Linked DNA regions of Paludisphaera rhizosphaerae. The protein of the gene in region 1 binds, or shares a complex with, the protein of each later gene. Links are inferred from orthologs where the notes say so. Each region holds a gene or a part of one and is shown on either strand. Other genes may lie near its edges.

Region 1 (4,151 bases):
TCGGATTTGGGATTCATACCATTCGCTCTCGATACGCGAGGATCGCCTCGACGACCGCACCGACGTCCTTCACGACGTCGTCGTTCGCGAGCCGTAGGACGTGGAGGCCCTGGGATTCCAGCCATTTTTGCCGAGCGTCATCGTATTCAAATCGGCCGACGTGGCTCTCGCCGTCGAGTTCGATCGCGAGGCGACGGGCCGGCTCGTAGAAGTCGACGACGTACGGGTCGAACGGCACCTGACGGCGGAACTTCAGGCCGAGTCGGCGGAGGTCTCGAAGCTCGCGCCAGAGGGCTCGCTCGGGCTGGGTCATGTCGCGGCGCAATCGCCGGGCGCGGGTGAGGGGATCGTTGGAAGGATCGGGGCTGAGCGGCATCGGTCAGTCCTCGAGATAAGCCATAAGCTCCTGGTGTCGCCCCCCTCATCCGGCCCTTCGGGCCACCTTCCCCCGCGAGGGGGGAAGGCCGTTGTGGGCCCGAATCAGGCCTTCTTCTTCAGCAGGTCCTGCAACGCGTAGACGTCAAACGCTTCGCCTTGCAGGCGTTCCATGGCGGCGACGGCGGCCCTGGCGCCGGCGAGGGTGGTGATGCAGGGGACGCCGTGGCTGACGGCGCTGGCGCGGATGCGGCCTTCGTCGGTGCGGGCGCCCTTGCCGCTGGGGGTGTTGATGATCAGGGCGATGGCGCCGTTGGCCAGGTGGTCCAGCAGGTTCGGCCGGCCTTCCTGGATCTTGCGGACGACCTCCAACTCGATCCCCTCGGCCGTCAGCGCGGCGCCGGTGCCGCTGGTGGTCATCAGCTTGTAGCCCATCTCGGCGAGCTTCCGCGCGATGGGGACGATCCCCTTGCGGTCCCTCGCGGCGACGCTGACGAAGACGTTACCCTCGGTCGGCAGCCGGCTGCTGGCGCCAAGCTGCGCCTTGGCGAAGGCCGTGGGGAAGTCGACGGCGATTCCCATCACCTCGCCCGTGGAGCGCATCTCCGGGCCCAGCACGATGTCCACGCCCGGGAACTTGGCGAACGGGAAGACCGCCTCCTTCACCGAGACGTAGTTCGGCGTCGGCTCCTCGGTGATCCCCAGCTCGGCCAGCGTCTTGCCGGTCATCACGCGGGCCGCCGCCTGCGCCAGGTTCAGACCGGTCGCCTTGGAGACGAACGGCACCGTCCGCGAGGCCCGCGGGTTGACCTCCAGAACGTAGACCTCGCCGTCCTTCACGGCGAACTGGATGTTCATCAGCCCGCGCACGCCCAGGGCGTCGGCCAGGGCGTAGGTCTGGGCCTTCAGGCGGTCGACGATCTCGGCCGGCAGCGAATAAGGCGGGATGACGCAGGCGCTGTCGCCGGAGTGGATCCCGGCCTCCTCGATGTGCTGCATCACGCCGCCGACGATCGTCCGCTCGCCGTCGGAGACCGCGTCGACGTCCACCTCGACGGCGTCCTCCAGGAACTTGTCGATGAGGATCGGCCGGTCCGGGCTGGCCTCCACGGCCTCGGTCATGTAGCGGTCGAGGCTGGTCTCGTCGTAGACGATCTCCATCGCCCGCCCGCCCAGCACGAAGCTCGGCCGGACGACCACCGGGTAGCCGATCCGCTGGGCGATCCGCCGCGCCTCCTCGTTCTGCGTGGCCGATGCGTTGGGGGGCTGCTTCAGGCCCAGCCGCTCGATGACCTGGCGGAACCGCTCGCGGTCCTCGGCCACGTCGATGTTGTCCGGGCTGGTGCCGATGATCGGCACGCCGGCGGCCTCCAGCGCCTTGGCCAGGTTCAGCGGGGTCTGGCCGCCGAACTGGACGATCACCCCCGTCGGCTGCACGCGCTCGCAGATGTCAAGCACGTCCTCGACGGTCAGCGGCTCGAAGAAGAGGCGGTCGGACGTGTCGTAGTCGGTGCTGACGGTCTCCGGGTTGGAGTTGACCATCACCACCTCGTAGCCGTCGGCCTTGAGGGCGAACGCCGCCTGGCAGCAGCAGTAGTCGAACTCGATCCCCTGCCCGATCCGGTTCGGCCCGCCGCCCAGAATCATGACCCGGGGCCGGTCGCCGACGCGGGCCTCGTCCTCGCGCTCGTAGGTCGAGTAGTAGTAAGGCGTGACGGCCTCAAACTCCGCGGCGCAGGTGTCGACCAGCTTGAAGACCGAGTCGATCCCCCGGCGGCGACGGTCGCGGCGGACCTCGTTCTCGGTCGAGTGCCAGAGGTTGGCGAGCTGCCGGTCGGAGAAGCCGGCCTGCTTGGCCTCGAAGATCAGCTCGTCGGACGCCTCATCGAGCGACTCGACCTGTCGGAGCCGGCCCTCGATTTCGCAAAGCTCGGCGATGTTCGCCAGGAACCACGGGTCGACGTTCGTCAATTCGTGGACCCGTTCGACGCTCATCCCGGAGAGGAGCGCGTAGCGGAGGTACCAGAGGCGGTCGATGTTGGGGGTGGCCAGCTTGGCGATGATGTCGTCCTCGCTGGGCTGGGAGGGCGTCCCCCACAGGTCCTTCTTGTCGCAGCCGATGCCGAACCGGCCCACTTCCAAACCCCGGAGCGCCTTCTGGAGCGACTCCTTGAACGTCCGGCCGATCGCCATGACCTCGCCGACCGACTTCATCTGGGTCGTGAGGACGGCGTTGGCCTCGGGGAACTTCTCGAACGCCCAGCGCGGGACCTTGGTGACGACGTAGTCGATCGTCGGCTCGAAGCAGGCGGGGGTCTCGCGGGTGATGTCGTTGCGGATCTCGTCGAGCCGGTATCCCACGGCCAGCTTGGCGGCGATCTTGGCGATCGGGAAGCCCGTTGCCTTGCTCGCCAGGGCGCTGGAGCGGCTGACGCGGGGGTTCATCTCAATGACCACCATCCGGCCGTCGCGGGGGTTGATGGCGAACTGGACGTTCGACCCGCCGGTGTCCACGCCGATCTTGCGGAGGACGGCCAGCGAGGCGTCGCGCATCCGCTGGTATTCCTTGTCGGTGAGCGTCTGGGCCGGGGCGACGGTGATGCTGTCGCCGGTGTGGACGCCCATCGGGTCCAGGTTCTCAATGGAGCAGACGATCACGGCGTTGTCCGCCGAGTCGCGCATGACCTCCATCTCGAACTCCTTCCAGCCGATGAGGGATTCCTCGATCAGGCAGGAGTGCGTCGGGCTGATCTCCAGCGCGTAGTTGACCATGCGGTCGAACTCTTCGCGGTTGTAGGCGATGCCGCCGCCGGAGCCCCCCAGGGTGAAGCTGGGCCGCAGGACGCAAGGCAGGCCGACCATCTCGTCGCGGATCCGGCGGGCGTCGTCGAGGCTCTCGGCCAGGCCGGAACGGGCGCTCTCCAGGCCGATCTCGTCCATGGCCTTCTTGAAGAGGTCGCGGTCCTCGGCCTTGCGGATGGCCTCGGCGGAGGCGCCGATCAGGAAGCAGCCGTGGCGGGCGAGCACGCCAGATTCGGCCAGGGCCATGCCGACGTTCAGCCCGGTCTGACCGCCGAGGGTCGGCAGCACGGCGTCGGGCTTCTCAACGGCGATGATCCGCTCGACGACCTCGGGGAGGACCGGCTCGATATACGTCCGGTCGGCCATCTCGGGGTCGGTCATGATCGTGGCCGGGTTCGAGTTGACCAGAACGACCTCGTACCCCTCCTCGCGCAGGGCCTTGCACGCCTGCGTCCCCGAATAGTCGAACTCACAGGCCTGGCCGATGACGATCGGCCCCGCGCCGAGGATCAGGATCTTGTTGATGTCGGTTCGCTTGGGCACGGCTGGTCGCTCGCTCTCGCGTCGTTCGGGTCGGGGGGAATCAGATCGGGCCGGGCGGTCGGTCGAACCGTCCGGCGGCTTCGCGTCGCGTGGATCTTGTCGGAGGCTTGCTCGCTCGCTTCCACCGGAGGTTCGCTCGGGGTGCCATGGCCACGCTTGCGTGACCATGAACCGGCGTGGGTTGGCCTGGATCCGTCGCCGATCGCATGGCCACGCAAGCGTGGCCATGGCACCCGATCAGGATCGACCTTCCAGCCAGAGGGTGGGAAACGGGCGAGGATACTCCTTCGAGGCACGCACGAGACGCGCATCGGGCCGCGCTCGGCCTCGGACGTTCTCGCGAGGCGGCGCGGCCCGGAAAATTTCCCGATCTTAGCAATTTTCGAAGGCCCCCGGCAAGGGCGAGGGCTCTGCGAAACGGGTCGACGGGT
Region 2 (3,254 bases), on another replicon or contig:
TTCGCCTGGACGCTCGCCGACCCAGGACCACCGCTGATTCTCGGCCTGCGGCGGACGCTTGGGAGCCAGATCGTCCTGGCGGCGGTCGGCGAGGACCCATTCCCAGGGCTGGCGTTTCTCGGACTGCTTGCCGTCGCCGCCTGCGCCGTCGTCCGCGCCGGACTGCGGGTCTGGTCTGGGCCCGACCGTCTGGAGCCCGCGAATGGAGGGAGCGACCTGCAGATCCGTCGCGAACCTGCCCCTTCACGAGTGCTCGCGCCGGCTGCGATTCTCTTCACGTGTTCATTGCTGATCCTGGCCGTCGTGATCGGAGTCGGCCGCGGGATGAAGGGGATCACCGAGGCGTCGGCTTCGCGAGGGACGACGATCGGGGCGGTTCTGGCCGACCCAACGGTCCGCCACGTCCTGAGCCGCTCGTTGATTCTGGGTCTCGGAGCGGCACTTCTGGCCGCTGTGGCCGGACGCCTGCTGGAACGCTTCGCGGCGACGGCGGGGGCTGCGGCGTCGGGCCGATTTCGACGGCTGTCTCGACTTCTCGCACCTCCGCCGCTGGTCGCCGGAATCATCGTCCCCGCTCTGGCTCGTTTGATCCGGCTGTCCGCGGCGTCCGGCCTGATTGCCCCCTCGCCCGCGCTCGCGGAGTTGGCTGCGTGGCTCGACGGCGATCGCGTCCCGCTGGCCGCGGCGATGCTGGCCGTCGCGGCAGCGATGATCGTCGCCCGCCTGGAAGACCGACCGCCCCGAACGTCTGAAGCAAACCGGGGCGCGGCGTTAGATGCCGCCGTCCTGGCCGGCGCCGGCCGGCGGCGAGCGCGACGGCTCGCCCTTGGAACGGCGTTCGGCGCCGGCTGGCGCGGGCTGGCGGCGGACGCAGCGATGGCTTCGGCCTGCATCGCGCCGGCGGTCCTGCTGCTGGCCTCTCCCCAAACCGCCACAATCGGCCCGGCGGTGCTCCTCTTCCACGAGCGCCCCGACGGCGGAGCCGCCATCGCGGCGTTTCTGGCGGTCGTCGCCTGGGTCCTGTCGGTCGCCTCCGCCATGATCCGCCCAAACCCCCGTCGAATCGCCTCGACGATCGAGGGCGCTGGCGCGTAGAATCGTGGGGATTCGAAACCGACGGCATCCTTGCCAGACAATCGGGAGAGCGGGCCGAAACCAGGCCCCGGGAGCGACGATGGGCACGGCGAAACTGGCGCTCGAAGACGGCTCGGTGTTTACGGGCCGCTCGTTTGGAGCGCAGGGCGAGATCGACGGCGAGGTCGTGTTCAACACGAGCATGACCGGCTACCAGGAGATCCTCACCGACCCCTCGTACCACGGCCAGATCGTGGCCATGACCTACCCCCAAATCGGCAACTACGGCGTCAACGCCGGCGACGCCGAGAGCCGCAAGCCGTGGGTCCGCGGCTTCGTCGTCCGTGAGCTTTCCGCCCGCGTCAGCAACTTCCGGGCAGAGAAGTCCCTGGAAGACTACCTGGCCGAAAACGGCGTCATCGGCGTGGAAGGGATCGACACCCGCGCCCTCGTGAAGCTGACCCGCGTCCAGGGGGCCATGAAGGGAATCCTGTCGACCACCGACCTCGACGACGCCAGCCTGGTCGCCAAGGCCAAGGCCAGTCCGGGCCTGGTCGGCCGCGACATCGTTCGCGACGTCATGCCCCACGACGCCGCCGTCTGGGAACCTGGCCTCGATCAGAAGTACATTTTCGACGCCTCGGGCCAGGGGAAGGTCGGAGCCCACCCGCAAATCAACAGCGGCAAACGCCCTCACGTCGTGGCGATGGACTTCGGCATGAAGTGGAACATCCCCCGCCACCTCGTCGACATCGGCTGTCGAGTGACGGTGGTCCCTGGGTCGACACCGGCCGAGGCGATCCTGGAACACCAGCCGGACGGCGTCTTCATCTCGAACGGCCCCGGAGACCCCGCCCCGCTCGTCGAGGCCACCCAGACCATCAAGACCCTGATCCGCTCGGCCGCCGATTCCCGGGGCGTCCCCATCTTCGGGATCTGCCTGGGTCATCAGTTGCTCGGCCAGGCCTTCGGGGCGAAAACGTTCAAGCTCAAGTTCGGCCATCGCGGGGCGAATCATCCCGTCCGCAACGAGGCTAACGGCAAGATCGAGATCACCACCCAGAACCACGGGTTCGCCGTCGATCCCGCGACGCTCCCCGCCGACGTCGTCGCCAGCCACGTCAATCTGAACGACCAGACGCTGGAAGGGCTGCGGCACTCCCGCCTCCCTATCTTCAGCGTCCAGTATCACCCGGAGGCCTCCGCCGGCCCCCACGACAGCCAGTACCTCTTCGACGAGTTCCGGGCGGCGATGGGTTGAGACGGCGGCCGAATTAGGCCGACCCGAACTCATTGACGGGGTTCTTTGCGTCCTGTAGTCTGTGACTTTACGATACCAAGCGACCGCAATGATCGGTCGCTGACCGCCCGGGGAGTGTGCGCCGTGGGTTCGACGTGCGTGGTCGGCCTCCAGTGGGGGGACGAGGCCAAGGGAAAGATCGTGGACCTGCTCTGCGACGAACATGACGTCGTCGTGCGGTATCAGGGCGGGGCGAACGCCGGGCATACGGTGGTCCACGAAGGGGTGACTTACAAGCTTTCGCTCGTCCCCACCGGGATTCTGCGCGAGCACGTCCAGGCGGTGATCGCCAACGGCGTGGTGATCCATCCCCCGGCGCTTTTGAAAGAGATCGCCTCGCTGGAAGCCCAGGGAGTGAAGTTCGAGGGCCGGCTGCATATCAGCGACCGCGCCCACGTCATCCTGCCGTACCACCTGGCCGAGGAACGGCTGACCGAGGAATCGTCCTCGGCGGCCGACCATCTGGGGACCACCCGGCGCGGCATCGGCCCCTGCTACAAGGACAAGGTCGGACGGGTCCACGGCGTCCGGATCGCCGACCTGTACCGTCCCGCCGAATTCCGCGAGCGGCTCAAGCGGATCGTCGACTACAAGAACCGTCTGCTCACCGCCATGCTCCCCGACTTCGAGCCGTTCGACGACGCTCGGGTCGTCGAGGAATACCTGGGATACGCCGAACGTCTCCGCCCGTTCGTCGCCGACGCCACTTCCAAGCTGCACGAGGCGGTCGCCGCCGGTCGCAGGTTGATGTTCGAGGGGGCCCAGGGCTCTTTGCTTGACATCGACCACGGCAGTTTTCCGTATGTGACCAGTTCCAGCAGCAGCGCGGTGGGAACGGCCCCGGGCTCAGGCGTGCCGGCGCGGTACATCGACCGCTGGA

What was found.
Region 2: the proteins of carB (region 1) and carA are in contact, whole or in part, in a solved structure (PDB 1KEE), measured with the Escherichia coli proteins. The link is inferred for Paludisphaera rhizosphaerae from one-to-one orthologs.

Annotation. Positions count from the first base shown.
Region 1 is NZ_JAALCR010000042.1:18,584-22,734, forward strand. Bases 281-4,120 are described here. They hold carB (carbamoyl-phosphate synthase large subunit), read right to left. Parts: upstream 3,721-4,120; coding sequence 481-3,720; downstream 281-480. Other genes in these bases: G5C50_RS29345 (endonuclease domain-containing protein), read right to left, coding at 281-376. Also shown: more of G5C50_RS29345, read right to left, coding at 14-280. UniProt on the Escherichia coli protein: Large subunit of the glutamine-dependent carbamoyl phosphate synthetase (CPSase).
Region 2 is NZ_JAALCR010000001.1:511,793-515,046, forward strand. Bases 312-3,254 are described here. They hold carA (glutamine-hydrolyzing carbamoyl-phosphate synthase small subunit), read left to right. Parts: upstream 312-1,174; coding sequence 1,175-2,335; downstream 2,336-3,254. Other genes in these bases: G5C50_RS02285 (ABC transporter permease family protein), read left to right, coding at 312-1,095; G5C50_RS02295 (adenylosuccinate synthase), read left to right, coding at 2,459-3,254. In the rest of the region: more of G5C50_RS02285, read left to right, coding at 1-311. UniProt on the Escherichia coli protein: Small subunit of the glutamine-dependent carbamoyl phosphate synthetase (CPSase).